2 regions of the Rhizobium sp. 25PS6 genome follow, and region 2 is predicted to be linked to the other one. Evidence: riboswitches for the same ligand, from Rfam matches in the RefSeq annotation. Region 2 holds a riboswitch; the other holds the start of a gene.

Region 1 (14,784 bases), on a different contig from region 2:
GGCCATTGCTTCACATCGAGCCCGTGATGATGGAAGAGGGCAAGGGCGATGCGCTCCAGTCCAAAGCCGACGCAGGCGGTGTGTGCGACACTGCCGTCTTCGAGATTGAGACCCCACTTCGTGCCGAAGGCATCCTGATGGTAGTTGAAGCTCATGCAGGCGGTCGGATTGGCGGCCGAGGTGATCGGGATCAGCAGCTCGAACTTCAGGTTCTGGTCGCGCTGATTATTGGCGAGCATCTTGCCGGCGCGGCCGAAGAACGGATCATTAGCGACGTCGATCGTCACATCGAGGCCGACGGCCTTCATCATCTCGACGCCGCGATCCATCCAGCGCTGGCGGAAATCGGTGACGTGCAGCTCTGTGCCCATGCAGACATATTCACGCATGCGGAACAACTGCTGGCGGGCAGGGTCTTTCGACGGCTCATGGCGGAAGCAATAGGATTGCAGGTCGAAGAGGCCGCCGGTCTTCGGCAGGTTGCCGCGCTTGGCGATCGTCGGATAGAGCGGATAGCAGGCAGCCGGCGTCAACACGATGTCGGTCGCCTCCTGTCCCTTGGTCCAGTCTTCGCCGACTTCCATGCATTGCAGCAGGCTGACATGATCGAGCTCGCTGCCGCAGAAGCTGTGCACCGTGCCGGCGAGCTGCGGAAAGCTCTTCATATAGCCGCTCTTTTCGAAGAAGGCACGGTTCATGCCGGGCGGAAAGCGCATGGCTTCGGCACCATCGGCGCCGCCGAACGTGTCGATCAGGCGCTCGAAGGCAGCGATCACATCTTCGAACTGGCCGCTGCGGCCGTAGAGCCCGTCGATGCCGGTATCGATCAGCAGACCGGATTCGAAAAGCCGGTCCAGAAACGAGGTCTGCATATCCATGACTGTCACCCCAGTAGGCTAGTGTCCTGTTTATGGACAAGAAGCATGCTCGACGTGTTGCCGAGGATGCGGTCATTCGAAATCATGAGCTGTGCGGAATGCGCGTCGCGCAGATGGCGTCCGAGGCTGAAGGGCGTGCCGTTCTTGTAGCCCATGATGCCGCAGATCAGCATCGCATGGTTGACGATCTCCAGGATCGTCTCGGACGAAGCGATCTTGACGTTGTTCATCGCCACCGCAAATCCCATCGAAGACAGCCTGTCGGCATCGGCCTTGGCATCCTCATAGGCCTTGAGGCCGGCAACCACGTTGGATTTCACCATCTGCAGCAGGTTCGAAACCTCGGCGAGGCGCAGCGCGCCTGGCGGCTGGGCATCCGGCGCCCTGCGGGCTGCGGCACGCACAAAAGCCTGGGCGCGCACAACGGCGTCGACGGCGATGCCGTACCAGACGCCGCTCCACAAGAGGTGCGAGGAGGCAAGCATGGACTGCGCCGCGATCTCCGCGAAAGGCTTCGGCAGGATCTGGCAAGCCGGCGCTTCGCCCTTGAACAGGAAGCCATCGGAACAGGTGCCGCGCATGCCGAGCGTATTCCAGACATGCGTTTTCTCGAGCGTGTACTGGTCCTTGAGGAAGGCCGTCAGCACCTGATCGGAGGAAGCCGCCTGCGCGTGGGCACGCGAGGTGATGAGAATGGCGTCGGCGTGCGAGCCGTAGGAAATGACAGTCGCATCCTTTTCGAGACGGCACGTGTCGCCATCGACCTCGACCGCACAGATGCTGTTGCGCAGATTTCCGCCGATACCGCCTTCGGTGGTGGCGGATGCGATCAGCAGCTGCTCGGCGGCGATGCGGCGCATGAAACCGCGATGCCATTCGCTGTCGGCGCCGTGTTCAACGAGGCTCGACAGCTTGATGTGGTGCATGGCGAAGACCATGGCGCTTGCAGCGCAGGCCTGGCCGAGCATCGAGCACAATTCGGCGATCTCGGTGATCGAGGCGGATTCGCCGCCGAGATGGCGCGACACCTGGATGCCGAGCAGCCTTTCGGCCTTCATCGCATCGACGGCTTCCCGAGGGAAACGGCCTTCGGCATCAACGGTATCCGCGTGTTTCGCCGCAATTTCGGCGACGCGGGCCACCCTTGTGACAAGACCGTCCTGCATGATCTTGACAGGGAAATTCATCAGGCGACCTTCCGGCCGTCCCGGATGAGATCGACGGTCCTGGCGATGGCCGAGATGCTCGCGAAGGATTTGCGGTTCAGGAGATTGTCGGGAAATTCGATGTCGAAGGCCTCTTCGAGGCCAAGCATCAACTGCACAGAAGCAAAGGACGTCAAACCTGCCGCATAAAGATCGGCGTCGTCGGCGACCTGATCGATCGGCCCAGGAAGCTTGCCGAATTTGGCTACGAGGTCGCGGATTGCCTTATTCATCCCATCACTCCAAGATTCTCATGATCCCGATCCGGCGTTCATCGCCTTGTCATGAGCGTTCTTTTAGTGCGGAAAACAGAACATTCCGCTAATTTATTGAGTTAAATATGACTAAGGCTCATAGTTAGGATTTTAGCGATCATTCCCGCGCCGTCGTAAACAACCACCTTATATCAATGACTTAAGATAATTTCGATACTGCGACGCAGTCTGGTTTCTGGCGTGGCGAGTACAGAAATGACACGCAAAACGCCGCGTTTGTCTCAACCGGCCGGTGGATAGGAATGCTCGCCGCCGCGATAATCGGTGATGGAATAACATCCGTCGCCTGTCGCACGGATCGCACTCCCAGTGACGACGGCCTTGCCGTGACCGCCTGGGATATCGAGGATGTATGCCGGCTGGCAGAGACCGGAAATTCGCCCGCGCAGCGCCGCGACGATCTCCTGCCCCTCGTCGATCGTCACTCTGAAATGACTGGTGCCGGGCGCCAGATCCGGATGATGGAGGTAATAGGGTTTGACGCGGATTTCGACGAAGGCCTTCATCAGCTTCGCGAGCACGTCGGGATCGTCGTTGACACCCTTGAGCAGCACTGACTGGCTGACCATGGCGATGCCGGCATCGACGAGGCGGCCGCAGGCCGCCCGCGCTTCGGTCGTCAGTTCGCTGACATGGTTGGCGTGCAGCGCGATATAGACCGTCTTGCCGCTCGCCTTCAGCGCGGCGATCAGCGCCGCATTGATCTTCTCGGGATCGACGACCGGAACACGCGTATGGAACCTGATGATCTTGACGTGCGCGATGCTGGCAAGCGCCTCCATGATCTCGCCGAGCCGGCGCGAGGAAAGCACCAGCGGATCGCCGCCGGTGAGGATGACCTCCCAGATTTCCTCATGACCGCGGATATAATCGAAAGCGGCCTGCATCGCCGCGGCATCGAGCGTGCCGAGGCCCTGCGGCCCAACCATTTCGCGCCGGAAGCAGAAGCGGCAATAGACCGGGCAGACATGCACGGCCTTGAGCAACACACGATCGGGATAGCGGTGAACGATGCCTGCAACGGGGCTGTGGGCATGATCGCCGATCGGATCGGCGCGTTCTTCCGGGGCGATCGTGAGTTCGGCTGCATCGGGCACGAATTGCCGAGCGATCGGATCATCGGGATCGGCTCGGTCAATGAGCTTGCTGATCGCGGGCGTCAGCGCAACCGCGTAACGCGCTGCCACCTCCTCGAGCGCTATGCGATCGGCAGGCGCGACCAGCCCCGCCTTCACAAGATCGTCGACGCTCTTGATCGGTTTGACGACATTCATCTTCCAACCTCCGCCACCGGCGCCCAGAGCACCTGGTCGATGCGTGATGCTCCCGTCGCGAGCATCACCAACCGGTCGAAGCCGAGCGCGATACCGCTTGCCTCAGGCATCAGCGACAGCGCGGCGAGGAAATCCTCGTCGATCGGATAGGTCTCGCCGTAGACCCGCGCCTTCTCGGCCATCTCGATCCCGAACCGTCGCCGCTGTTCTGCAGCGTTGGTGAGTTCGCCGAAGCCGTTCGCTAGCTCGACGCCGCAGGCATAGAGCTCGAAACGTTCGGCAACCCTCGGATCGCGTGCCGAGCGACGCGCAAGGGCTGCCTCCGAGATCGGATATTCGTCGAGGATGGTGATGCGGCCGAAACCGAGATGCGGTTCGATCTTTTCGACCAGCACCCGGCTGAAGAGATCGGCCCAGCCGTCGTCATCGGCAACCCGCATGCCGATGCGCTTCGTCTCGGCCGCCAGATGGTCGCGGTCGGTCGAACCGTCGGCGGCGACCGAGGCGAGAAGATCGATGCCGGCATGACGCTCGAACGCTTCGGCAACGCTGATCCGCTCCGGCCCGGCGAAGGGATCGCTCTCGGCGCCGCGATAGGCAAGCTTCCCGGTCTTCACCGTCTCAGTCGCCAGCGCCAGGATCCGCACGCAATCCATCATCAGGCTCTCGTAGCCTTCGCCGGCCCGATACCATTCGAGCATGGTGAACTCGGGATGGTGCAGCGGCCCGCGCTCGCGGTTGCGATAGACATGCGCAAAACACGAGATGCGCTCCTCGCCCGCCGCAAGCAGCTTCTTGCAGGCGAATTCCGGCGAGGTATGCAGGTAGAACGGCGCCTTTTGCCCATCCGTCGTCAGTGCTTCCGTCGCGAAGGCATGCAGATGCGCCTCGTTGCCGGGAGAGACCTGCAGCACCGCGGTATCCACCTCGATGAAATCCTCGCGCGCGAAAAACCCGCGCAACGCCGCTTGGATCGCATTGCGTCCGATCAGGAACGGTCGGCGGTCGGCATGCACGGACGGGGTCCACCAGGGGGACGCTTTCGCCGAAGAGTTCATTCCAAGCTTTCTTCGCCGGAGAGGCCGGTATGGGGGGTGGCTATTTCCCGGATTTTAGGTTAGTTGCGCCCCAAAGAAAAAAACATTTGCGTCTTCGGAGCGTCTCGACAGTCATCTACGACGCCGAAAGCCGAGTTACAAGGAAGTCTTATGGTCAAGGTCATCGCCTCTTCGGTCCGCAAGGGCAACGTTCTCGATGTCGACGGCAAGCTCTATGTCGTTCTCACCGCCCAGAACTTTCATCCGGGCAAGGGCACGCCGGTCACCCAGGTCGACATGCGCCGCATCGTCGACGGCGTGAAGGTTTCCGAGCGCTGGCGCACCACCGAACAGGTCGAGCGCGCCTTCGTCGAGGACGTGAACCATCAATTCCTCTACGAAGACGGCGAAGGCTTTCACTTCATGAACCCTCAAAACTACGATCAGGTCGTCGTCGATGTCGACACGATGGGGGACGACAAGGCTTATCTGCAGGAAGGCATGACCTGCGTTCTGTCAATGCATGAAGGCATTGCGCTGGCGATCCAGATGCCGCGTCACGTCACGCTCGAAATCATGGAGACGGAACCGGTCGTCAAGGGCCAGACGGCTTCGTCTTCCTACAAGCCGGCTATATTGTCGAACGGCGTGCGCGCCATGGTGCCGCCGCACATCAATGCCGGCACCCGCGTCGTCATCGCCACGGAAGACAATTCCTACGTCGAACGCGCCAAGGACTGATCCTGGTTTCAGCCTATCGAAGAGGCCGGCTCACGCCGGCCTTTTTTGTATCCGCCGTCTCGATTAATAATCGGAGCATGATGTCGTCCGAAAACCGCTCACACTTTTCGGCATCATGCTCTATCTTTTTGTTTTCACGCAATTCCGGACGCAAAATCGCGGCACACTTTTGCGCGACATGCTTTAGAGATGCGGGTTGCGCGGACGGTATTTCTTCACGAGCTTCTGGTTGATCTCAGCGGCGCCCGGCATGTTGGCACTGAGATAAATTGGCGCATCGCCGGATTTCGAAAGCTCCGAGGCGACTTCGGCGAAGATCGCATTGATGACCGTCACCCCGACTGCTGTCGAGACTGGCCCAACCCGAAGCCCCGTGCCTTCGAGATCGACAACAGCGTCACCCGGTGGCAGCCCGTTGTCGAGCACCACATCGGCCACGTCGGCGAGCCGCCGGCGGCCATTGGCGATCGCTGAGGAATAGGCGATCGACGTGATGGCAATCACCTTTGCGCCGATTTCGCGCGCATAGTCGGCGGCCTCGATCGGCGCGGCGTTCACCCCGGAATTGGAGGCGATGATGATGACATCGCCCGGCTGCATGCCGTAACGCTCCAGCATCGGCCGCACCAGGCCCTGCGTGCGCTCATAGACCGAACTGATGACCGCACCCTCGTGCAGCATGGCCGAGCCGACGAGTATCGGCACGGTGAAGGCGAGCCCGCCGGCACGATAATGCACCTCTTCCGCCAGCATATGCGAATGGCCGGTGCCAAAGACATAGACCCGCTTGTCGCCGCGGGCAGCATTGAGGATGACGGCTGCTGCCTGCGCCATCGGCTCGGCAAGCGTCTGCTTCAGTTCTTCCAGCCGGCCGATCAGATTGGAGAAATAGGCATCGGTGATATCAGTCATCCGGCTTATCCTTGATTTCAGGCCGTTTCGCCGCTGAGCCAGGTGGCGGTGACGGCAAGCGCATCGGTGAGATGCACGAGATCGGCACGCGCGCCCGGCGAGAGATGGCCGCGATCGGCAAGCCGAAGGAACCGGGCCGGATAAAGGGTCGCCATGCGCAAAGCCTCGGCAAGCGTCAGGTCGAGATAGGTGACGCCGTAACGGATCGTCGAGATCATGTCGACGTCGGAACCGGCCAGCGTGCCGTCGGACAGCACCAGCTTCGAGCAGAAACCGCCCGTTTCGCGCCGGACGGTGCGCCCGTTCAGCGTGAACGAGTCCTTCTCCGAGCCGACGAGCGACATCGCATCGGTGACGAAAAACAGCTTGCCTTCACCGCGTTTGGCGCGCAGCGCCGTGCGCAGGGCCTTCGGATCGACATGATGGCCGTCGGCGATAATGCCGCACCAGGTCGAGGGATGATCGATCGCTGCGCCGACGAGACCGGGCGCACGGTGTCCCAACTGGCTCATGGCATTGAAGAGATGCGTGACTCCACGAGCTCCGGCATCGAAACGTTCTTCCGCCGCCTCGCTCGAACAATCGGAATGGCCGATGCTGACGGTGACGCCGGCTTCCGCAAGCTCACGCACCTGGGCAACCGTCACCTGCTCGGCGGCCATGGTGACGAGCAGCGTGCCGATCGCCTCGCGCGCCCGGATGAAGGCCTTGACATCGCGGTCCTCTACCGGCCGCATCAGTTCGGCCAGATGCGCGCCCTTGCGCGCAGGCGCCAGATGCGGGCCTTCGAGATGCAGGCCGGCGACACCGCGGTTCATTTTCACTGCCTCCTTGGCCGCCTCGATGGCGGCAATGGAGGTCTCTGATGTATCGGTGATCAGCGTCGGCAGCAGCGACGTCGTGCCATAGGGCCGGTGCCCGCCGGCGATGATGTCCATCGAGGCAACGGAAGGCTCGTCGTTCAGCATCCGCCCGGCGCCGCCATTGACCTGCGCATCGATGAAACCGGCCGACAGAACACCGCCGGCAAGCGTCACCACCTCGCCGTCCGGCAGATCATTTCTGGCAGCGATCGCTTCGACGCGGCCGCCGACAACGATGAGGGCCTTGTCGTCATGGAGGCGCTCGCCGTCGAAGATGCGGGCGCCGAGGAAGATCTTGCGGACCATCAGACCGTCTCCGTCACCTTGAGCAGGTTTGCCGGCTTGTCGGGATCGAAGCCCTTGCGGCGCGTCACCGACTCGATCAGCCGGTAATAGACGAGCAGCGACACCAGCGGATCGACGAGGCCGTTGCCCGTCGTCGGCACGCGCAGATGGACGCCGGAAAGCAGCTGAGTCGAGAAACCGACGGTGGTGGCGCCGAGTTTCTGCAGGCGTTCCAGCGCCTGCACATTGTTGACGAAGGCCGCATCGTCGGGCGCAAAGGCGACGATCGGGAAGCCCGGCTGCACCAGGCGCATCGGGCCATGCATCAGCTCCGCCAGCGAGAAGGCCTCGGCATGCAGGCCGGAGGTCTCCTTGGCCTTCAACGCCGCTTCGAGCGCGATCGCGAAGGCCGGGCCGCGGCCGGCGGTATAGAGCGAGGTCGCATTGAAGAGCACCTCCTCGGCTGCCGCCGTGTCGATACCGGCGGTTGCCGAGAGCGCCTCCGGCAGCTTGCCGAGCGCGGCCTGCAGATCGGACGCACCGCCGATGGCAGCCGTTACCCCGGAAAGGGCTGCAACCGAGGCGATGAAGGATTTTGTCGCCGCGACACTCTTTTCAGCACCTGCATTGAGACCGAGAACGATATCGGCCTGCTTCGCAAGCGGGCTGTCGGTGACGTTGACGACGGCGATCGTCGTCGCTCCGCCCTTCTTCGCCGCATCCTGCAGCGCGACGATGTCGGGGCTGGCACCCGACTGCGAGACGGTGAAATGGACACCGCCCTTCAGATGCAGCGCCGCACCATAGACCGAAGCGATCGACGGGCCGACCGAGGCGACCGGAACGCCGCAGGTGATCTCGAAGAGATATTTGAAGAAGGTGGCGGCATGGTCCGAGGAGCCGCGCGCCGCCGTCGTCACCACGCTCGGGCGGGCGGACGAAAACAGCCGGGCGATCTCGGCAAAGACCGGTTTTTCCTTTTCGAGCAGCGTGGCCACCACCTCAGGCGATTGGCCGGCTTCCTGTAGCATCAGTGACTGGTGGTCATTCATAGGTCATCTCCGATTCTCAATTCGGCAACGAAATCATAGGCATCGCCGCGATAATGCGAGCGGGTGTATTCGACGACGCGTTGGTCCTCCAGGCGCGAGACACGTTCGATCAGAAGCGCTGGCGCGCCCGATTTGACGTCCAGGATCGCCGCGGAAGACGGATCGAGCGTGACTGCGGTCAGCCGCTGCAGCGCGCGCACGGGCCTGTGGCCGCTGGCCGTCAACGCATCGTAGAGCGATCCCTCACCGCCGGCATCGTGTCCCAGGAACTTGATCGGCACCACGGCGCGTTCGATCGCCAGCGGCAGGCCGTCGGCAAGGCGCAAGCGGTCAAGTCTCAGCACCGGCTCGTCGCCGCCGAGGCCGAGCAGGAAGGATTCCTCCGGGGACGGCGTATTGACCGCCCGCGACAATATCCGTGCGGCCGGCAGACGCCCGCGTGAACGCATGTCGGCGGAGAAGGAGGAAAGCCGCCACAGCGACTGTTCCATGCGTTCCACCCTGCTCGATACGAAAGTACCGCTTCCGTGGCGCGATTCCAGTGCGCCTGACGCCATCAGGTCGCGATAGGCGGTGCGCACGGTGACACGGCCGAGCTTCAGAGCCTCGGCAAGGTCGCGCTCGCCCGGCAGCGCGGTGCCGGGCTTCAGCAGCCCTTCCTGAATGAGGCCGGTCAGCGTCTGCGCCAGCCGCTTGTAGAGCGGCCCGGTCAGCGCCTCGTCACGCAGGCCGCGGCTGTTCAATTCCGCTATCAGACTGGTTCTATCCATGGACACACAATAGAACCTATATAGAACCAATCGGCAAGACAGAATCGAGCACGGAACGAAAAAACCCTCGCCGGCGGACCAGCAAGGGTTTCATAACGCTCGAATTTGACAGCCGTGCGTGCGGCAGAAACACTCAGTTCTTGGTGAAGATATAATCCGTCTCCTGGCGCAGCACTTCGCCGGGGCGCAGGACCGCATTCGGAAAACCTTGGTGATTGATGGCATCCGGCCAGATCTGCGTCTCCAGGCAGAAGCCGGCGAATGGGCCGTATTTGCGCCCGCCGATGCCGGGGGCCGCGACATCGAGCTTGAAGCCGGCATAGAACTGCACACCTGGCTCCGTGCTGCGCACTTCCAGCGATACGCCGGAATACAGGCTGCGGGCGAGCGCGACGCTCCGCTTGGCGGTACGCTCGCCCGACAGGCAGAAATTATGGTCGTAAAACGCTTGTTCACTGCCGACAAAACGCTTCATCGGCGCCATCTCGCGGAAATCGAATTCCGTGCCCTCGACGGAACGGATCTCGCCGGTCGGCACCTGCTTCTCATCGGTCGGCAGATAGTGATCGGCGGCAATCATGATGTCATGGCCAAGCGCGTCTTCGCGGCCGTCGAGATTGAAATAGGCGTGCTGGCAGACATTGGCGAGCGTCGGCTGGTCGCTGGTCGATTCGTAGGTGATCGACAGTTCACCATTGCCATGCACCCAAAAAGTCGCCTGGATGGTGCAATTGCCGGGATAGCCGGCGCGGCCATCGGGATCGACGATCTTCAGCACCACGCGGTCGACGTCATGCTCGACGATCGTCCAATTGCGTTTGGCGATATTGTCGCTGCCGCCATGCAGATGCGTGACGCCGTTTTCATTCGGCTCGAGCTGATAGTCCTTGCCGTCAAGCGTGAACCTGCCGCCGCCGACGCGGTTGGCGCAGCGGCCGGGCGTCGCGCCGAAATAGGACGAATAAAGCAGATAGCTGTCGAAATCGTCGAAGCCAAGCTGCAGCGGCGCATCATGTCCCTCGAGACGCAGATCCTGGATGACCGCGCCCCAGCTGATGATCTTGGCCGTCAGCCCGCCGCCCTTGATCTCGACGCGATAGACGGTCTCGCCCGCCTGCGTCTGCCCGAAAACGTCCCGCTCCAACTTATCCGACATGATCGACCGTCCATTCTATCTCTTCTGCAAATTCCTCAATTCGGAATCGATTTGAGGAATTTGCAGCGATTCAATGTGTGAATTGCACGTCCGACGAAGACGCGCGGTGTGGTAGGCTTCAGGACAGGAACCTGCCCGGATTTGCTTCAATCTGCAACCGGCGGATCAGAAAGAAAAGCCGCAGCAGTGGTGCGGCGGCATCGGCTCCAGGCGTGATTCGGCAACGGTCAGAGATCGGTGCCGATCTCTTCCACATCAAAGGGCGTCGTCTGGTAGATTTCGTTGATCCAGTTGCCGAACAAGAGATGCGCATGGCTGCGCCAGCGGTTCTGCGGCGCAAGCGCCGGATCGTTATGCGGGAAGTAATTGTGCGGCATCTTGATCGGCACACCGGCATTGACGTCGCGGAAATACTCGTCGGAAAGCGAGGTGGAATCATATTCGACATGGTTGAACATGTAGAGCCGCCGGCCTCTCTTCTCGTGCACGAGGCAGACGCCCATTTCGCTGGACTCCATCAGGATCTCCAGGCTTTCGGATTTTTCGATATCAGTGCGGCGCACTTCGGTCCAGCGTGACACCGGCACTTCGAAATTGTCGGAAAAGCCGTTGAGGTAGATCGAGGAAGGCTTCAGGTTCCGGTGGCGGTAGACGCCGAAGGCCTTCTCTTTCAGCTCGTATTTCGGAACGCCGTGAAAATGATAGACCGCCGCCATCGCGCCCCAGCAGACGTTCATCGTCGAATGGACATTCGTTTCCGTCCAGTCGAGAATCTCCTGCATCTCCGCCCAATAGGTGACGTCCTCATAGGGCAAAAGCTCGATCGGCGCCCCGGTGATGATAAAGCCGTCGAACTTGCGGTGCTTTACCTCCTCCCAGGTCTGGTAAAAGGCAAGCAGATGATCTTCGGACGTATTCTTCGCCTTGTGGCCGCCGATGCGGATGAGCGACAGCTCCACCTGCAGCGGCGAGGCGCCGACAAGGCGGGCCATCTGCAGCTCGGTCTTGATCTTGTTCGGCATGAGGTTCAGCAGCCCTATCTGCAACGGTCGGATATCCTGACGGATCGCCAACGTCTCGGTCATCACCCGCACACCCTCCTGAACCAGGGTTTCGAAGGCGGGCAGCGTATCGGGGATCTTGATGGGCATTGCGGTCACTCGATCAAAAACAAAAACCGGCGGCGACAAAAATCGCTACCGGTCCGCACGCGGCCCTTTAGCGACTTTTTTAACGTGGCTGCAAGCCGGCCGGCCAAATCACCACGGAGGCCTTAATTAGACCCAGTCTGATTGCGAATCAACTGGCGAATGCATGCAGGAGAGACTCATGCAAGCATCATCACACTTTAATGACTGATAGAATCTGTTGATAGACCGGTAACGCCACCATGTTATTTATAGGGGCATGGGCGATTTGGAAAAGCGTAATGGCAGATAAGATCGAGAGGAGGCCGGGCATCCGGAGGCAGGATAGGGTAGGGTATGATTTAAGCCTGACATATCGCCTCGGCGTCATGTTCTCAGCATTCTGGAATTCGGAAGTGCGTGGCAAGGTGCTGTTTCTGGCGACCGTGCTGATCCTCGTCATCCTGGCGACATCCTACGGCCAGGTCATCCTGAACGAGTGGAATGCTCCTTTCTACGACTCGCTGGAGCGCCGCGACCTCGGCGAATTCTTCCACCAGCTCGAAATCTTCGCGATGATCGCCGGCACGCTGCTGCTGCTCAACGTGCTGCAGGCTTGGCTGAACCAGATGACCGCGCTCTATATGCGCGAAGGCTTGTCGCGCGATCTGGTCGACCAGTGGCTGAAGCGCAAGCGAGCGCTGCGGCTCGCCTCCAGCGGCTTGATCGGCGTCAATCCGGACCAGCGTCTGCACGAGGATTCCCGCAACCTTGCCGAAAGCACGACAGGACTGGTTCTCGGCCTGCTGCAGTCGACCATTCTTCTTGTGAGCTTCATCGGCGTGCTCTGGGAACTTTCCAGCGGCTTCATCTTCCGCATCAGCGGCCATAGCTTCTCCATTCCAGGCTACATGGTCTGGGCGGCGATTTTCTATGCCGCTTCCGCGTCAGTGCTGAGCCAGGTGGTCGGCCGCAAGCTGGTGAAGCTCAATGCCGATCGTTTTTCGAAAGAGGCCGAGCTTCGCTTCACGCTGATGCACGCCAACGAAAACATGCCGGCAATCACCGTCGCCCGCGGCGAGGAGAACGAGCGTCGGCGCATCAACACCGATATCAGCTCGGTCCTGACAGTCGTCAAGCGGCTTGCCATGGCCAATACCAATCTCACCTGGGTCTCGGCCGGCTATGGCTGGCTGGTGATCGTCATCCCGATCATCGTTGCCGCCCCCGCCTATTTCTCCGGCGGTCTCACCCTCGGCCAGCTGATGATGTCCGTCGGTGCCTTCAACCAGGTCAACACGGCGCTGCGCTGGTATGTGTCCAATTTCGGCCCGATCGCCGAATGGCGCGCCACGCTGATGCGCGTCACCGATTTCCGCCAGGCGCTGGTCGAGATGGAAGAGGACTTCGACCTGAAGGACAGCATCGCCTATGAAAACGCCGCGCCCGACACGCTGACGCTGAAGGACGTGGTGATCGTCGCCAAGATCGGCGAAGACATCGAGGAATGCGGCGGTTTCCGCCTGCGTGAAACCGATGTCGTGATCAAGGCCGGCGAAAAAATCATGATCAACGGCGATCACAGCGTCAATCGCAAGCTGCTCTTCCAGGCGATGGCCGGCCTCTGGCCGTGCGGCAGCGGCACGATAGGCCTGCCGCCGATCGACGACATGCTCTTCGTTCCGCAGGTTGCCTATGTTCCCGGCGGCACGCTGCGCGAGGCGCTGGCCTTCCCCGAACGTCCCGAAGCCTACGAGAAAGCCGACGTCGAGGCGGCCCTCGACAAGGTTGGTCTCCATTCGCTGATCGCAAGGCTCGAAACCCGCGCCCGCTGGGACAAGCTGCTCGACAGCGACCAGCAGAAAGCGATCGGATTTGCCCGTCTGCTTCTCGTGCGCCCGCGCTGGATCATCTTCGACGAAGTGCTGGAAGGCATGGAGCCGGAATTTCAGGAAACAATGGCCAAACTGCTCACCTCGATGCCCGAAAGCGGCATGATCTATATCGGCCGCTCCGAGGCCTATCTCGAGGTGCTGAAGCCGCGCGTGCTGCATCTGCAGGCGCTGCCGTCAAAATCCGAGGAACAGCCATCTGTCGTCCAGACCGGCGCCAGCGCCAGTGCCGGCGCTGCCGCCATGCCCGCGCCGGCGCTTTGATGCCGCGCATCCGTTACATCGGCGGTATGACGCCGTTGAGACCGACGGCGATCTGGCTGGCCGAGATGCTGCCATCCGCCGCCGTCTCGCCGGTGACGACGACGCCGGCGCCGGGCTTCAGATCATCCTTGGTCGCAGGCGCCAACGTCACGATCGGCGTGCCATCGGCAATCGAGATGGTCTTTTCCTTGCCCTGATAGGTCAGCGTGATCGTGTGGCCGTCGACGGATTTGACGGCGTTGCTGACAGTCGCGTTGGTCATCTGGCTGTTCGGCTGCGCATCCCAGGGACGGTTGCCCTCACCGGTTCCCTTCATCGACGCCGGAAAGATCAGCACCTCGATCGCCCCGTCCGGGCCCGTGCCCTTCGGAAGCGAAGCGACGCCGACGAAATCGCCGGGTTTGATATCCTCGACGGAAGCTTTTTTGATGCCGTCGACCTTCCAGCCGGCTTTCAGCGCGACCGTCGCATCGTTGCCCTCGCGCGTCTTGACGACGAGCGTATCGCCGCTGAGTGTTTCGATTGCGCTCCGAACACGAATGCGCTGGGCGTCTTGCGCCTGTGCGGTTTGCGACAGGGCAAGCGCCACGAGGCTGCCGGCAGTAAGTGCTGTGAGAAAACGGGAATGAGGCTTGCGAGACATATGACTTTTCCTTGTCGCCATTGCGATTAGCAATATCCCCGGCTGCCGGACGGCACCTTATGCCGCAGGACGACACACTGACGAATCAAGGAAAAGTGAGCCTTGAGCCTCGAGAAAATCTCAGCCTTCCAGCTCTTCCCGCAGCATTTCGAGCTCCAGCCACTCCTCTTCCATGTCAGTCAGGCTGGCGCGCAGTTTTTCCATCTCGCCGGCAAGCCGGTTGAAGGCTGCGGGATCGCGCGTGAAAAGATTGGGGTCTGCCATCACCTGTTCGCGCTTGGCGATTTCGGCTTCGGCCTTCGCCATTTCCTTTGGCAGGTTTTCCAGTGCGAATTTCTGCTTGAAGGAGAGCTTGACCTTCGAGCTGCCTGAAGCTGTTGCTTGCTGGGTCTTCGGCTTCTCCGCCGCCT
Region 2 (14,784 bases):
GCGACGCGCTCTCGGCCTCCGTCAACGAACGGATCATCTTCTGCCTCGTCCTGATCGGCATCGCCGTTCTCGCTGCCGTCGGCTTCAGCGTGGTCGTGGCCCAGATAGGCATCGCCGGTCCGATGATGCAGCTGCGCCAGCGCATGACGCGGCTTGCCGAGGGCGATACGACAAGCGATGTCAGCGGCCTCGACCGCGGCGACGAAGTCGGCCAGATGGCAAAGGCCGTTTCGGTCTTCCGCGACAATGCGATCGAGCGTGCCCGGATCGAAGCGCGCGCCGAAGCGGACCGCGACGTCAGCGACAGCGAACGCCGCGACCGCGAGGCGCAGAAGGCCCGCGAAGCATCGGAACTCGACCGCGCCGTCACCGCACTCGGCGACGGCCTGCGCCGCCTTGCCGCCGGCGATCTCGCCTCGCATATCGCCGAGCCCTTCGTCGCCCATCTCGATGCGCTGCGCGAGGATTTCAACAACTCGGTCGAAAAACTCAACGAAACCATGCATACGGTCGGCGCCAATGCCCGGGCGATCGGTGCCGGCGCCAACGAGATTCGTTCCTCTGCGGACCAGCTTTCCCAACGGACGGAACAACAATCGGCCTCCGTCGAACAAACGGCAGCGGCGCTCGAGGAGATCACCACGACGGTGCGCGACGCCGCCAAGCGGGCCGAGGAGGCAAGCCAGCTCGTCGCCCGCACCCGCCTCGGTGCCGAAAAATCCGGCGAAGTCGTCCGCAAGGCCGTCTCCGCCATGCAGCAGATCGAGAAGTCGTCGGGCGAGATCTCCAACATCATCGGCGTCATCGACGACATCGCCTTCCAGACCAATCTTTTGGCCTTGAATGCAGGCGTCGAAGCCGCCCGCGCCGGCGATGCCGGCAAGGGCTTTGCGGTCGTCGCCCAGGAAGTGCGCGAACTCGCCCAGCGCTCGGCCAAGGCCGCCAAGGAGATCAAGGCGCTGATCAGCACCTCCGGCTCGCATGTGCAGACCGGCGTCTCGCTGGTCGGCGAAACCGGCAAGGCGCTCGACGCGATCGTCCAGGAGGTGCAGGAGATCAACCAGCACGTCCACGCAATCGCCGAAGCCTCGCGCGAACAGTCGATCGGCCTGCAGGAGATCAACACCGCCGTCAACACCATGGACCAGGGCACGCAGCAGAATGCGGCGATGGTCGAAGAATCCACCGCCGCCAGCCACAACCTGGCGACGGAAGCTGCAGCGCTCAACAACCTGCTCGGCAAATTCAGGCTGACCGGCACCGGCGGCTTCACTGCCAGCGCGCCAATCGCCACAGCAGCACCACGCGCTGCCGTCCGCCCGGCAGCCAGGGCAGCCCCGATCCGCGTCGCCCGCGAAGGCACCGCCCGCCCAGCCGCCTCGCCGGCCCGCGCGCTCGGCCAGAAGATCGCCAACGCCTTCGGCGCCGGCAGCAGCAAGCCGTCAAGCCAGGATCCCGACTGGACGGAATTCTGAGCCGATCCTCGGCACGAGGCACGGCTGTCCGGTTCGCGCGGATTTCCTGCCCTCGCCCTGGCCTGCGAGGGGTCGGCGAAAAATGGAGAGGTCGCGGCATATCCCCTTCTCCCCTCGGGGAGAAGAGGGAACCGAGAGGGCGGCACTTTCCTTTTGGGGTGTCGCTAGCTCGGCCGCCAACCGATCTCGACGAGGATATTTCCGGGCGCCGTACAATAAAACAGCCAGCCGCCGCGCATGGCGGCCGGCGGACCGGACAAATCAGCACCGGCAGCAGCAAGCCCGGCATGGACCGCATCGACATCCGCCCTGGCAGGCAGGATGAAGCCGATGTGATAGGTCTGGCGCCCCATCTCCACCTGATCGGCGGTGCCGAATTTTGCGATTGCGTGGCTGAGGACGATTTCGAGGCCGGCATCGTCTTCCAGGATCGCCAGGCCGTTCTGGCCGCGCATATCCTTCAGCGTCAGGCAGAAATGGCGGATGAAGAAATCCGCCGTGGCAGCGATATCGGGTACGTGGAAATCGAGATGGTTCAGGCGCATGACAGTCTCCGTTCGAAAAAATCCCGGGACTGCCTTTTTGCCGTCTCCGCACGCCGCCGGGATCCCGCATCTTCATGCGGATCACGTCGCGGGTTCTCGTGCCAGGACACGGAGCAGAGCTTCCGTGAGAGCGCGCTTGACGCTCGAACGGAAGGGATCGGGCTTACCTCAACCGATCCTGCCTTTTTCGACGATGCCGATCTAGCAGACGGCACCGGTTTCGGCAATGGATGCGTCGGTGCACGACTGGAGGAATGGGATTCTCACCCTAATATCCATAGGTGGATGTCGCCCCGCCGGCCGCTCGATCACGTCGTCCCCCCGGCGACGCTTTCCCGAAGAATTGACGCGCGGCATGGGCATTCGTGTCGTGCGCCCTATCCGGCAAGGCATAGAGTGATATTATTCGCGGCATTGGGAGGGATGGATATGAAACCTGCAATCATCGGCCTCGTCGGCACGCTCGTTCTGACGGGATGCAGCACCGTCAGCTATAGCGGACCGGGCCTCGAACCCATCCCCGGCAGCATCACCTATAGTGGCCAGCCGCGCACCAAGCTCACCAAATCACCGCCCGGCTCCGCCTTCCCGCATGATTTCATCGACCAATACGGCCGGCAAGTGGAGGAAACCTACATCATCCAGCCCGACCGAAGCCTGATCATCGCGCATCGGCAATATAAGCCGATCCGGTTTTTTGGGGATTAAGGGTTGCTCGGCATGGCTTGCGGGAGCTGGAGCGGGTGAAGGGAATCGAACCCTCGTATTCAGCTTGGGAAGCTGCTGCTCTACCATTGAGCTACACCCGCGATGAAGCGAGATTTCCAACAGATGGGGGCCGCTGTCAAGTCGCGGCCGCCGGGAAGCCTCAGATGCGGAAGTGCTTCGAGAGTTTCAGGCCCTGGGCCTGGTAGTTCGAGCCGAGGCCGGAGCCGTAGAGGCTTGCGGGCCTTTCCTGCATGTGTTCGTAGACGAGGCGGCCGACGATCTGGCCGTCTTCGAGGATGAAGGGCACTTCGTGGCTGCGCACTTCGAGCACGGCGCGGCTGCCGCGTCCGCCGGCAGGCGCATGGCCGAAGCCCGGATCGAAGAAGCCGGCATAATGGACGCGGAATTCGCCGACCAGCGGATCGAAGGGGGTCATCTCGGCGGCATAATCCGGCGGCACGTGCACGGCCTCACGCGAGACGAGGATATAGAACTCGTCGGGATCGAGGATCAGCTCGTTGCGGCCGCGGCTGTGGAGCGGTTCCCAGAAATCGAAGAGGTCGTGCTCGGCCTTCTTGTCGACATCGACGACGGCGGTGTGATGTTTGCCGCGATAGCCGATCAGGCCGTCCTTGTCTCCGGCAAGGTCGATCGACAGCGCGATGCCGCCGCCCGAAACATTCGGCAGCTTGCTGGCGACCAGCGTTTCGCTTTCATGCAGCTTCAACAGTTCCGGCTCGCCGAGCAGGGCCTGGCCAACGCGGAAACGGATCTGCGACAGGCGCGAGCCGCGGCGCACGACGATCGGGAAGGTGCGCGGGCTGATTTCGAGATAGAGCGGGCCGGAATAGCCTGATGGGATCTTGTCGAATTCCTGGGCGTAATCGGTGATGACGCGGGTGAAGATATCCAGGCGCCCGGTCGAGCTTTTCGGGTTGGCCGAGGCCGACATGTCGGCCGGCAGCGCCAGGCTCTCCATCAGCGGCACGATGTAGACGCAGCCGGTTTCGAGCACCGCCCCCTCGGAGAGGTCGATCACGTGCAGGCTCAGCCGGTCGAGCTTGTCTGACACCAGATGCGAGGGGCCTGGCATGAAGCTGGCACGCACGCGAAACGCCTTGCCGCCCAAGCGCAGGTCAAGGCTTGCCGGCTGGATCTGGTCGCGGTCCAGCTCCCGTTCGGAGATCAGACGCCCCGTTTCGAACAGCGCGGAGATCGCGCGATCCGCCAGAATTCCCGTTTCGCGAGCCATCATGCCTCATCCATCATTTGCCGCCGACAAAACCAAACTCGGGGAATTGACGCAAGCAGCTAACAGCAGTATTGCAGAATTATCCCGTGGTGATTTGGCCGGTCGGCTTGCAGCCACGTTAAACAAGTGGCTAAAAAGACCGGGTTGAAACCGGTCTGCTTTTGCGACCGGTTTTTTTGTTATGTGAAGGTGATGGCATGAGCAAGACCTGGCGCCCGGCAACCCAACTCGTCCACGGTGGCACGCTGCGTTCGCAATATGGCGAGACGTCCGAGGCAATCTATCTCACCCAAGGCTTCGTCTACGAGACGTCGGAGGCGGCCGAAGCCCGCTTCAAGGGCGAGACGGAGGGCTTCATCTACGCCCGCTACGGCAGCCCCACCAACGACATGTTCGAAAAGCGCATGTGCATGCTCGAAGGCGCCGAAGACGCCCGCGCCACCGCTTCCGGCATGGCCGCCGTCACCGCGGCGATCCTCTGCCAGCTCAAGGCCGGCGACCATATCGTCGCTGCGCGTGCTCTGTTCGGTTCCTGCCGCTGGGTCGTCGAGACGCTGGCGCCGAAATACGGCATCGACTGCACGCTGATCGACGGCCGGGATCTGGCGAGCTGGGAAAAGGCGATCACGCCGAAGACCAAGGTGTTCTTCCTGGAAAGCCCGACCAATCCGACGCTCGAAGTGATCGATATTGCAGGCGTCGCCAAGCTCGCCAACCAGATCGGCGCCAAGGTCGTCGTCGACAACGTCTTCGCCACCCCGCTCTTCCAGAAACCTTTGGAACTCGGCGCCCATATCGTCGTCTATTCCGCCACCAAGCATATTGACGGCCAGGGCCGCTGCCTCGGCGGCGTCGTGCTTTCCGACAAGGAATGGATCGACGAGAACCTGCACGACTATTTCCGCCATACCGGCCCGGCGATGTCGCCGTTCAACGCCTGGACTTTGCTGAAGGGCATTGAGACGCTGCCGCTGCGCGTGCGCCAGCAGACCGAAAATGCCGCAAAGATCGCCGACTTCCTGGCCGAGCAGGGCAAGGTCGCCAAGGTGATCTATCCCGGCCGCAAGGACCACCCGCAGGCCGATATCATCGCCAAGCAGATGACCGGCGGCTCGACGCTGGTCGCCTTCGAGATGAAGGGCGGCAAGGATGCGGCCTTCGCGCTGCAGAACGCGCTCGAGATCATCAAGATCTCCAATAATCTCGGCGACAGCAAGAGCCTGATCACCCATCCGGCAACGACGACGCACAAGAACCTGACGGAAGAGGCCCGCGTCGAACTCGGCATTTCTCCGGGCACGGTCCGCCTTTCGGCCGGCATCGAGGATACCGACGACCTGATCGAGGATTTCGCGAAGGCGCTTGCCAAGGTCTCGGCCTGATCCAGATCCAGAGATAAGGCGGCCGGACCTGGAGTTCGGCCGTGCCGGATCTCACCAAGGTGAGACGGGGAACAAGTTCGTCCTCCGCGGCGTTCCGAAACGGAATTAACACTGACAATTAGGCTTAACGATCGAAAACCCTTCGGATCACAGCCATTTCAGCGATGATAATTGTTCCGTTTCTTGACGGACAGGGCCTCTTATAAGATACGGGTAACATATCTTGACTAAGGTGCAAGGCATGTATCGCGCCCTCACAAGAGAGATCGAAGTAGTCGTCGAGCCGTTCTATCTGGAGGAGCAATCCGATCCGGAAGACGATCGCTATGTCTGGGGTTACCGGATTGTCATCAGCAACAATTCGAGCATAGCCGTTCGGCTGGTCAATCGTTACTGGAACATCACCGACCAGAACGGTCAGGTGGACGAGGTGACCGGTCCCGGCGTCGTCGGCGAGCAACCGCGCCTTAGCCCCGGCGACACCTACGAATATTCCTCCGGCTGCCCGCTCGACACGCCCTCAGGGTTGATGTTCGGCCATTACCAGATGGAAACGGACGAAGGCGAGATGTTCGATGTCGACATCCCCGCTTTCTCGCTGGATTCGCCTGGGCTGCTGCGCGTGCTCAATTGAGCGCGTAGCGCCGACGTTGATATGCTTGCCGCAAGACTACGCGCGGCCGTGGATCTTCGGGTTGCCCAGTCATCAATCTACTAAAGCTCAAAAGGATCCGACGCCTGGGTGCCTGACTTTGCTTCAAACGGATCTTTTGATTGTGGCGGGGCCGGATGTTTTGCGACCGCATCGTTTACCGCCTTTTGGCAGGCGAGCAACTCATCCGCTGCCCTGGCGGAATCTTTCAAACCGAGGGCAACAATCTGCTTTCCTCTAAAGCTGGCGCGGAAACTCAGTTTACCAGCGAATTCCTCAATCAAGTCGGGATCCTTGAAATCAATCCATAATGATTTGAAGCCAGGGAGATCCAGACCTCTCGCATCAGCCGTCCGTTTAGACTGGTCGAACGAGAGTTCGATGGGATAATGCTTACCTTTCTCCAAGGATTTCCAATTTGGATTTCCGAGCAGAATGTAAAGAGGGTTGTCCTTTTTGCGGAAATTGAAGCCAAGACGAAAAATGGTGTCGTCATCAAAGGAAGTCAGAACAAAACAGCCATTGTCTAAAGTCGGGTCGACAGCCACGCTCCAGCCCCCGACCTCTTTCCAGGGGACTGTCCCGTCATCAGCCAAACTCATTCGTGGCATCGCAGCTATGAGCGCGAGTACAAAAAACAAAAGCCGCATCAATGCCCCATCCGCTTTCTTAGGCCACAACCAATGAAACAGAATAGGTGCACAGTGACTACGCAAAGTCGAGTCACCGTGCTGCATCATCGCTAATCTTTTATTGTTCGCGGTGCGTGTCCTTAACCAAGCCTATTCGGCCGGCTGAAGCTCGGTCGGCTCGAAGCGATAGGTGGTGGAGCAGAATTCGCAGGTGACTGCGATTTCGCCATTTTCCTGGCTGGCCTCGATCTCCTCGGCCGAAAAGCCCTTCAGCACGCCCTTGATCTTGTCCCGCGAGCAGCTGCAGCGGTCGAACACCGCGCGCGGTTCGTAGACGCGCACGCCGCGCTCGTGGAACAGGCGGAACAGCAGCCGCTCGGTGCCGACCAGCGGATCGGTGAGTTCATCGGCGTCGATGGTCTCGACCAGCGAACGGGCTTCGAGCCAGGCATCGTCCTCGCCATGCGGGCGGCTGCCGGTGTCGCCGTCGCCGCCGTGCAGATCCGGCTGGCGCATGCGCTCCGGCGCTTCCGGCAGGAACTGGGCGACGAGGCCGCCAGCCCGCCAACGATGGCGCGGCTTGCCGGCATCGTCGCGATCGAAGAGCTCGGCCGCGGCAAGACGGACGCGCGTCGGGATCTGTTCCGACTGGCGGAAATAGACGCCGGCAATTTCTTCCAGCGTAGTGCCGTCGAGCGCGACAATGCCTTGGTAGGGCTGGCTGAACTTGCCCTGGTCGATGGTGAAGGCGAGAATGCCTTTGCCGAGCAGTTGCTCCGGCTCGGTTTCGCCTGACTCGATCGCCTTGTTGAGCAGCGCCTGATCGAAACGGGCATAGGCGCGGACGTTTTCCGGCGTCGAGAAATCGGCGACGAGAAGATCGACCGGGCCGTCGCCCTTGGTCTGCACCGTGAACTTGCCGTCGAACTTCAGCGAGGTGCCGAGCAGCACCGTCAGCACGACGACTTCGGCAAGCAGCCGGGCAACGGGTGCGGGATAATGATGGCGCTCGAGGATCGCATCGAGCATAGGGCCGAGCTGGACGGCGCGGCCGCGCACATCCAGCCCCTCCACCTGGAAAGGGACGACATGGTCATCGCCGGCGAAATCGAACTGGCCGAGGGCGGCTGCAGCTTCTGCCATGGCTTTCACTCCTAGTTTCCGAGCGATGGGCCAGCGTGCCCTTCGCTCGCGCGGTCGCGAGTTTGTGACTCGCGACGTCCGATTATGGTTCAGATCGCGCCCAGGCACCAAGCAAGAATCGACTTCTGCGCATGAAGACGGTTTTCCGCCTCATCGAAGACTACGGATTGCGGACCGTCGATCACATCATCAGTCACTTCCTCACCGCGATGGGCGGGCAGGCAATGCATGAACAATGCATCATTGCCGGCTTTCGCCATCAAGGCCGCGTTGACCTGATAAGGCTGGAAGACATTGTGACCCCGGGCCCGATGTTCCTGATTCATGGAGACCCAGGTATCGGTCACCACGCAATCGACGCCGGCGACCGCACGGTCGGCATCATGGCAAAGCATGATTTCGGCGCCCTCATTGCGGGCCCAGTTCAGATAGTGATCCTTTGGCTCCGAGCCAAGGGGCACGGCCATGTTCATGCGATAGCCGAAACGCGCGGCACCCTCGACCAGCGAATGCAGCACATTGTTGCCGTCGCCGGTCCAGGCGATGGTCTTGCCCTTGATCGGGCCGCGATGCTCTTCGAAGGTCATGATATCGGCCATGATCTGGCAGGGATGGGTGTCATCCGTCAGCGCATTGATCACAGGCACGGTCGCATGCTGGGCAAGCTCCAGCAGCCTGGAATGCTCGGTGGTGCGGATCATGATCGCATCGACATAGCGCGACAGCACCTTGGCGGTGTCGCCGATCGTCTCGGCGCGGCCGAGCTGCATCTCGGTGCCGGACAGGAAGAGCGTTTCGCCGCCGAGCTGGCGCATGCCGACGTCGAAGGAGACGCGGGTGCGCGTCGACGGCTTCTCGAAGATCATCGCCAGCATCTTGCCCGCGAGCGGCTTGTCGCCCGTGCCTGCCTTGAAGGCCTGCTTGCGGGTGAGCGCATCGTTCATGATCGTTCTGAGATCGGCGGATGTGACCGCCGAAAGATCGAGGAAGTGTTTAGGGCTCATATCGTCTACTTACCTGTACCTGTGCTGCGCCCGAAGCGGCAATTTCTTCAAGCCGTCTTCTTGACCTTGGAAGCGCGGATGCTCTCGGCGGCGCGCTCGACGCGGGCAAGGCCCTCGCGGGCTTCCTCGGCGGTGACCACGAGCGGCGGAAGAAGGCGGATGACGTTGTCGCCGGCGGGCACGCCGAGCAGATGGGCGGCGCGGATCGCCTGCAGCAGTTCGGCTGAGGGAACGGCAGCCTTGATGCCGAGCAAAAGCCCCTCGCCGCGCACGTCTTCGATCACATCGGGATAACGATCCTTCAGCGAGGCGAGACCCTGGCGGAAGACGAGTGCTACGTCGCGCACCTGCTGGAGGAAGCCATCGGCAAGGATGATGTCGAGCACGGCGCTGCCGACGGCCATGGCAAGCGGATTGCCGCCATAGGTCGAGCCATGCGTACCGGCCTTCATGCCGGAGGCGGCCTCTGATGTGGCAAGGCAGGCGCCGAGCGGGAAACCGCCGCCGATGCCCTTGGCGACCGCCATGATGTCGGGTGTGATGCCCGACCATTCATGGGCGAAGAGCTTGCCGGTGCGGCCGACGCCGGTCTGGACCTCGTCGAGAATCAGCAGCAGGCCGTTGTCGTCGCAGAGCTGGCGAAGCGCCTTCATGAACTCAGGCGTGGCGGGACGGACGCCGCCCTCGCCCTGCACGGGCTCGATGAGGATGCCAGCCGTCGCCTCGGTGATCGCGGCGCGGACCGCTTCGATGTCGCCGAAAGCCACCTGATCGAAACCTGGCGCCTTGGGGCCGAAGCCTTCGAGATATTTCTCCTGGCCGCCGGCGGCGATCGTCGCCAGCGTCCGTCCGTGGAAGGCGCCTTCGAAGGTGATGATATGGAAGCGCTCGGGATGGCCCTTGGAAAACTGATAGCGGCGCGCCGTCTTGATCGCGCATTCGAGTGCCTCCGCACCCGAATTGGTGAAGAACACCTTATCGGCGAAGGTGGCGTCCGTCAGGCGTTTTGCCAGACGCTCCTGTCCGGGGATCTCATAGATGTTCGACAGGTGCCAGACCTTGTCGGCCTGCTCCTTGAGTGCACCGACCACATGCGGATTGCTGTGGCCGACGGACGTGACGGCGACGCCGGCGCCGAAATCGAGATATCGCTCGCCACTTTCGGTGATCAGCCATACGCCCTCGCCTCGCTCGAACCGCAGCGGGGCACGAGAATAGGTGTCATAAAGCGGCGCGGCTTCAGCCATGGCGCGATCTCCATCAAAGTTGCCGGGCAATGACTCCGGCTAAGGAAACCAAGCCCGAAAAATCAAAAATGCCGCCTTGCGGCGGCGAGTGGCACTATTTCCTTTTCGCGCTGCAATGTCAACAAAACGGCGCCCTTAGCGCATGCAGCAAGGGTGTACAGCGGCATTTTCAGTCATCAACAGGCATTATTGCAGAAATGACACGCAGGGGCAGCAAGTTGGGGAAAACTACGAATTCGATTCATCCGGATTCATGCGACTCTTGTCACGGAGTCAGCCTCACACTAGGTTAAAGATCAATTACTAGACTGCATGCGGCGGAACTAGTCACCAAAATTGATCAAGCGTTTCTTGTTTCGGAGCTCCCGGGACAACGGTGAGGGATTCTGCCATCACCAACGCAAAAGGTGGAGACAGGGCATGAACTGGACAGACGAGCGGGTCGAGAAACTCAAGAAGCTTTGGGCCGAAGGACTGAGCGCCAGCCAGATTGCTGCGCAGCTTGGCGGGGTCAGCAGAAACGCGGTCATCGGCAAGGTGCACCGACTGTGCCTTCCCGGCCGTGCCAAGGCCGGCGGCACCAACACTGCGGCGCGAACGCCGAAGCGCAACACATCGGCGCCGCGCGCGCCGAACTACGCCTCCCGGATCACGACCCGCACCGTCACCCGCCAGCAGGGCGCGACGATGCTGAAGGAAGAGATCGAGATCGAAACGATCGAGGAAATGGAATACGTGCCGAGAGGCAATGTGGTGGTGCCGATTTCGCGCCGCCTCGGCCTGACGGAACTGACCGAACGCACCTGCAAGTGGCCGGTCGGCGATCCGCTGAAGGACGACTTCCATTTCTGCGGCTGCGAATCCCCCGACAATTCGCCTTATTGCGGCTATCACCAGAAGCTCGCCTACCAGCCGGTCAACGAACGCCGCCGGGCAGCGGCGCGGGCCAGCTGAACGCGGGCAACCATCGCCAGAATGTGGAAAACGGGCCGAGAGGCCCGTTTTTTTATGCGAGTGGATGGGAGCGCTCGGGCATCCGGATTGCTGGTAAGGTGTCCTCCGTCATGCTCGGCCTTGTGCCGAGCATCTGACCACCCCTACTACTTTTACCAAAAATCCTTTATTTTCAGATGCTTAATTTGGCGTACGCAGATCCTCGGCACAAGGCCGAGGATGACGTCGCAGGTTTTGCCAGGGCTTTGTCAGCAGGCTCAGAACGGAAGCCCTCAGGCTTCCATCGAGTAACCGGCGCCGCGGACTGTGCGGATGACGTCCTGCATGTTGGAAAAATTCAGCGCCTTGCGCAGGCGGCCGACATGGACGTCGACGGTGCGCTCGTCGACATAGATATCGTGGCCCCAGACGCCATCGAGAAGCTGCGAGCGGGAGAAGACCCGGCCCGGCGACGACATCAGGAATTCCAGCAGGCGGAATTCGGTGGGGCCGAGGCGGACTTCGCGGCTCTTGCGATGGACGCGATGGGTTTCGCGGTCAAGCTCGATATCGCCGCATTTCAGCACGGTCGACAGCACCTCGGGACGGGCGCGGCGCAGCATCGCCTTGACGCGGGCAACAAGTTCCGGGGTCGAGAAGGGCTTGACGACATAATCGTCGGCACCCGTCGATAATCCGCGGACACGCTCGCTCTCCTCACCGCGCGCCGTCAGCATGATGATCGGCAGTCGCTCGGTTTCCGGCCGCATGCGCAGGCGCCGGCAGAGCTCGATGCCGGAAACACCAGGCAGCATCCAATCGAGGATGAGAAGATCGGGCGTGCGCTCCTGAAGCCTCATCTCGGCTTCGTCGCCACGAAGGATGGTATCGACCTCGAAGCCTTCCGCTTCGAGATTGTAGCGAAGAAGCACGCTGAGGGCTTCCTCGTCTTCAACAACTGCAACTCTCGGGATCATGCGTGTCGGTCTCCTCGCGCATCATCCTTAAATCAGGGGTGATTTAAGCAATTCATCCTGCGCAAATTCAGAAATTGGCTGCGACCTCTTTGCGCGCCCCGGACGGGCGCGCACGCAATTGACTGGTCCGGCGACTGGCCCGGGCAGTTATTCCGTCACCGCGCCGACGGTGTTGGCGCTGTCGTCCTTCGGACGATCGCCTTCCGGCTGTGCGCCGGTCGTCATGTAAAAGATCGTCTCGGCGATGTTGGTGGCATGGTCGCCGATGCGCTCGATGTTCTTGGCGCAGAAGAGAAGATGCGTGCAGCTAGTGATGTTACGTGGATCCTCCATCATATAGGTCAGGAGTTCGCGGAACAGCGAGGTGTACATCGCGTCGATCTCGTTGTCGCGTTCACGGATCGCATTCGCCTTGTCGGCTGAACGATTGGTGTAGACATCGAGCACTTCCTTGAGCTGGACGAGCGCCAGCTCGGACAGATGCTCGAGGCCGCGGGCGAGCTTACGGGGAACGCCGGTGCTTTGGACGGCGATGACGCGCTTGGCGGTGTTTTTGCCGAGGTCGCCGACGCGTTCGAGATCGGCGGCGATGCGGATCGAACCCATGATTTCACGCAGGTCCGAGGCCATCGGCTGACGGCGGGCGATGGTCACGATCGCCTTGTCGCCGATTTCGCGTTCGGCGTGATCCAAGATCACATCGTCGGAGATGACCTTCTGCGCCAGCGCGGTATCGCCGTTGACGAGGGCGCGGACGGCTTCGCTGACCATCTGCTCGGCCAGGCCGCCCATTTCGGAAATCCGCCTGGACAGGAACTTCAGATCATCATCGTAGGCAGAAAAAATATGTGTCGATGCCATGGGGCTTTATCCTCGAATAACGGGAAGGCTTGGTGTCGCCAAAATCAACCGAAGCGACCCATGATGTAGTCCTGGGTGCGCGGATCGTCGGGATTGGTGAACATCTTGTCGGTGTCGTTCTCCTCGACGAGATTGCCGAGGTGGAACATGGCGGTGCGCTGCGAGACACGCGCGGCCTGCTGCATAGAGTGGGTGACGATGACGATCGTGTAGTTCTCGCGCAGCTCGTGGATCAGTTCCTCGACCTTGGCGGTGGCGATCGGGTCGAGCGCCGAGCAGGGCTCGTCCATCAGGATGACTTCAGGGCTGACGGCGACGGCACGCGCAATGCAGAGGCGCTGCTGCTGACCGCCCGACAGGCCGGTGCCGGATTCATGCACGCGATCCTTGACCTCGTTCCAGAGGCCGGCGCGCTGCAGGCTGGTCTCGACGATCTGGTCGAGATCGGCCTTCGACTTGGCAAGGCCATGGATGCGCGGGCCGTAGGAGACGTTTTCATAGATCGTCTTCGGGAACGGGTTCGGCTTCTGGAAGACCATGCCGACGCGGGCGCGAAGTTCGACGACGTCGATATCGGGATCATAGACATCGTCGGTATCAAGCGTGATCTTGCCGGTGACGCGGCAGCCGTCGATCGTGTCGTTCATGCGGTTGAGGCACCGCAGGAAGGTCGACTTGCCGCAGCCGGACGGGCCGATCAGGGCGGTTACGGTGTTTTCGCGGACGTTCAGGTTCACATCGAAAAGCGCGCGCTTCTCGCCGTAGTAAACCGAGACATCCTTTCCGATCATCTTATAAGGGACGTTGCTCATCTTCTGATCCAGCGCCTTTTCAACTGCAGCTTCCGTCAGCATATTCATGATGTTTAACTCCGTTTACCAGCGGCGCTCGAAGCGACGACGCAAGAGGATGGCGCCCATGTTCATGACGATCAGGAACAGGAGCAGGACGATGATGGCACCCGAAGTACGCTCAACGAAGGCACGTTCTGCCTCGTTGGCCCACATATAGACCTGTACGGGCAGAGCCGTCGAGGGATCGAGCGGTGTCGTCGGCGCGTTGGCGACGAAGGCGACCATGCCGATCAGGAGCAGCGGCGCGGTTTCGCCGAGCGCGTGCGCCAGGCCGATGATCGTGCCGGTCAGGATGCCCGGCATGGCGAGCGGCAGCACATGGTGGAACACCATCTGCATCTTCGAGGCGCCAAGACCGAGTGCTGCGGCGCGGATCGACGGCGGCACGGCGCGCAGTGCCGCACGCGTCGCGATGATGATCGTCGGCAGGGTCATCAGCGTCAGCACCAGGCCGCCGACCAACGAGGCCGAGCGCGGCAGGCCGATGAAGTTGATGAAGACGGAAAGACCGAGCAGACCGTAGACAATCGAAGGGACCGCGGCGAGGTTGTTGATATTGACCTCGATCAGGTCCGTCAGCTTGTTCTTCGGCGCGAACTCCTCGAGATAGATCGAGGCGGCGACGCCGATCGGCAGAGCGAGCACGAGCACAATCAGCATCAGGTAGAGCGAGCCGATCAGGGCGACGCCGAGGCCTGCGGCCTCCGGACGGCTGGAATTGCCGTTGACGAAAAGGCCGGTGTTGAACTGCTTGTGGAGAGCGCCGCTCGCCTTCAGCTCGTTTATCCAGCCGATCTGCTTGTCGTTGACCTTGCGGTTCTTCTCATCGACCGAGAGGTCGATCTGGCCCTTGTTGGCGCTGTCGACATTGGCGTCGGCGAGAACCGTGACATTGACCGTCTTGCCGATGATCGACGGATCGGCCATCACCATATCGCGCAGCTGGATCGGCGCGCTCTTCGACAGCATGGCGGATGCATCGCGCACGTCGGGACGGCTCGAGGCATTGATGTTCAGCTGCTTGACGATCGCGTCACGCAGGAGAACCGGATAGTTGGCGGCGATCAGCGCCGAGGGATCGGTCGCACGCTTATTGTCGGGGTCGATCGTCTTCTCGAC

What was found. A riboswitch is a leader RNA that binds a small molecule or an ion and turns the genes downstream of it on or off. The one in region 2 is predicted to bind S-adenosylmethionine.
Region 1: linked by a shared signal. The riboswitch ahead of metA (homoserine O-acetyltransferase MetA) and the one ahead of RWK44_RS10525 (O-succinylhomoserine sulfhydrylase) in region 2 are both predicted to bind S-adenosylmethionine.

Annotation. Positions count from the first base shown of each region.
Region 1 is NZ_JAWDIV010000002.1:202,977-217,760, forward strand. It holds gene RWK44_RS03620 (amino acid--[acyl-carrier-protein] ligase) at 1-878, opposite strand, end outside; gene RWK44_RS03625 (acyl-CoA dehydrogenase family protein) at 884-2,065, opposite strand; gene RWK44_RS03630 (acyl carrier protein) at 2,065-2,316, opposite strand; gene RWK44_RS03635 (lysine-2,3-aminomutase-like protein) at 2,580-3,632, opposite strand; gene epmA (EF-P lysine aminoacylase EpmA) at 3,629-4,690, opposite strand; gene efp (elongation factor P) at 4,841-5,410, shown strand; gene RWK44_RS03650 (SIS domain-containing protein) at 5,594-6,322, opposite strand; gene nagA (N-acetylglucosamine-6-phosphate deacetylase) at 6,340-7,491, opposite strand; gene RWK44_RS03660 (SIS domain-containing protein) at 7,491-8,522, opposite strand; gene RWK44_RS03665 (GntR family transcriptional regulator) at 8,519-9,292, opposite strand; gene RWK44_RS03670 (aldose epimerase family protein) at 9,426-10,448, opposite strand; gene metA (homoserine O-acetyltransferase MetA) at 10,676-11,599, opposite strand; SAM riboswitch at 11,647-11,724, opposite strand; gene RWK44_RS03680 (ABC transporter ATP-binding protein/permease) at 11,839-13,731, shown strand; gene RWK44_RS03685 (hypothetical protein) at 13,745-14,374, opposite strand; gene RWK44_RS03690 (ABC-F family ATP-binding cassette domain-containing protein) at 14,495-14,784, opposite strand, start outside.
Region 2 is NZ_JAWDIV010000006.1:49,799-64,582, reverse strand. It holds gene RWK44_RS10550 (methyl-accepting chemotaxis protein) at 1-1,475, shown strand, start outside; gene RWK44_RS10545 (VOC family protein) at 1,640-2,020, opposite strand; gene RWK44_RS10540 (hypothetical protein) at 2,450-2,728, shown strand; tRNA gene RWK44_RS10535 (tRNA-Gly) at 2,756-2,829, opposite strand; gene RWK44_RS10530 (2'-deoxycytidine 5'-triphosphate deaminase) at 2,889-3,983, opposite strand; SAM riboswitch at 4,057-4,135, shown strand; gene RWK44_RS10525 (O-succinylhomoserine sulfhydrylase) at 4,178-5,362, shown strand; gene apaG (Co2+/Mg2+ efflux protein ApaG) at 5,604-5,996, shown strand; gene RWK44_RS10515 (hypothetical protein) at 6,077-6,664, opposite strand; gene RWK44_RS10510 (Hsp33 family molecular chaperone) at 6,797-7,789, opposite strand; gene argF (ornithine carbamoyltransferase) at 7,879-8,793, opposite strand; gene RWK44_RS10500 (aspartate aminotransferase family protein) at 8,841-10,040, opposite strand; gene RWK44_RS10495 (GcrA family cell cycle regulator) at 10,461-10,994, shown strand; gene phoB (phosphate regulon transcriptional regulator PhoB) at 11,267-11,950, opposite strand; gene phoU (phosphate signaling complex protein PhoU) at 12,098-12,811, opposite strand; gene pstB (phosphate ABC transporter ATP-binding protein PstB) at 12,856-13,671, opposite strand; gene pstA (phosphate ABC transporter permease PstA) at 13,687-14,784, opposite strand, start outside.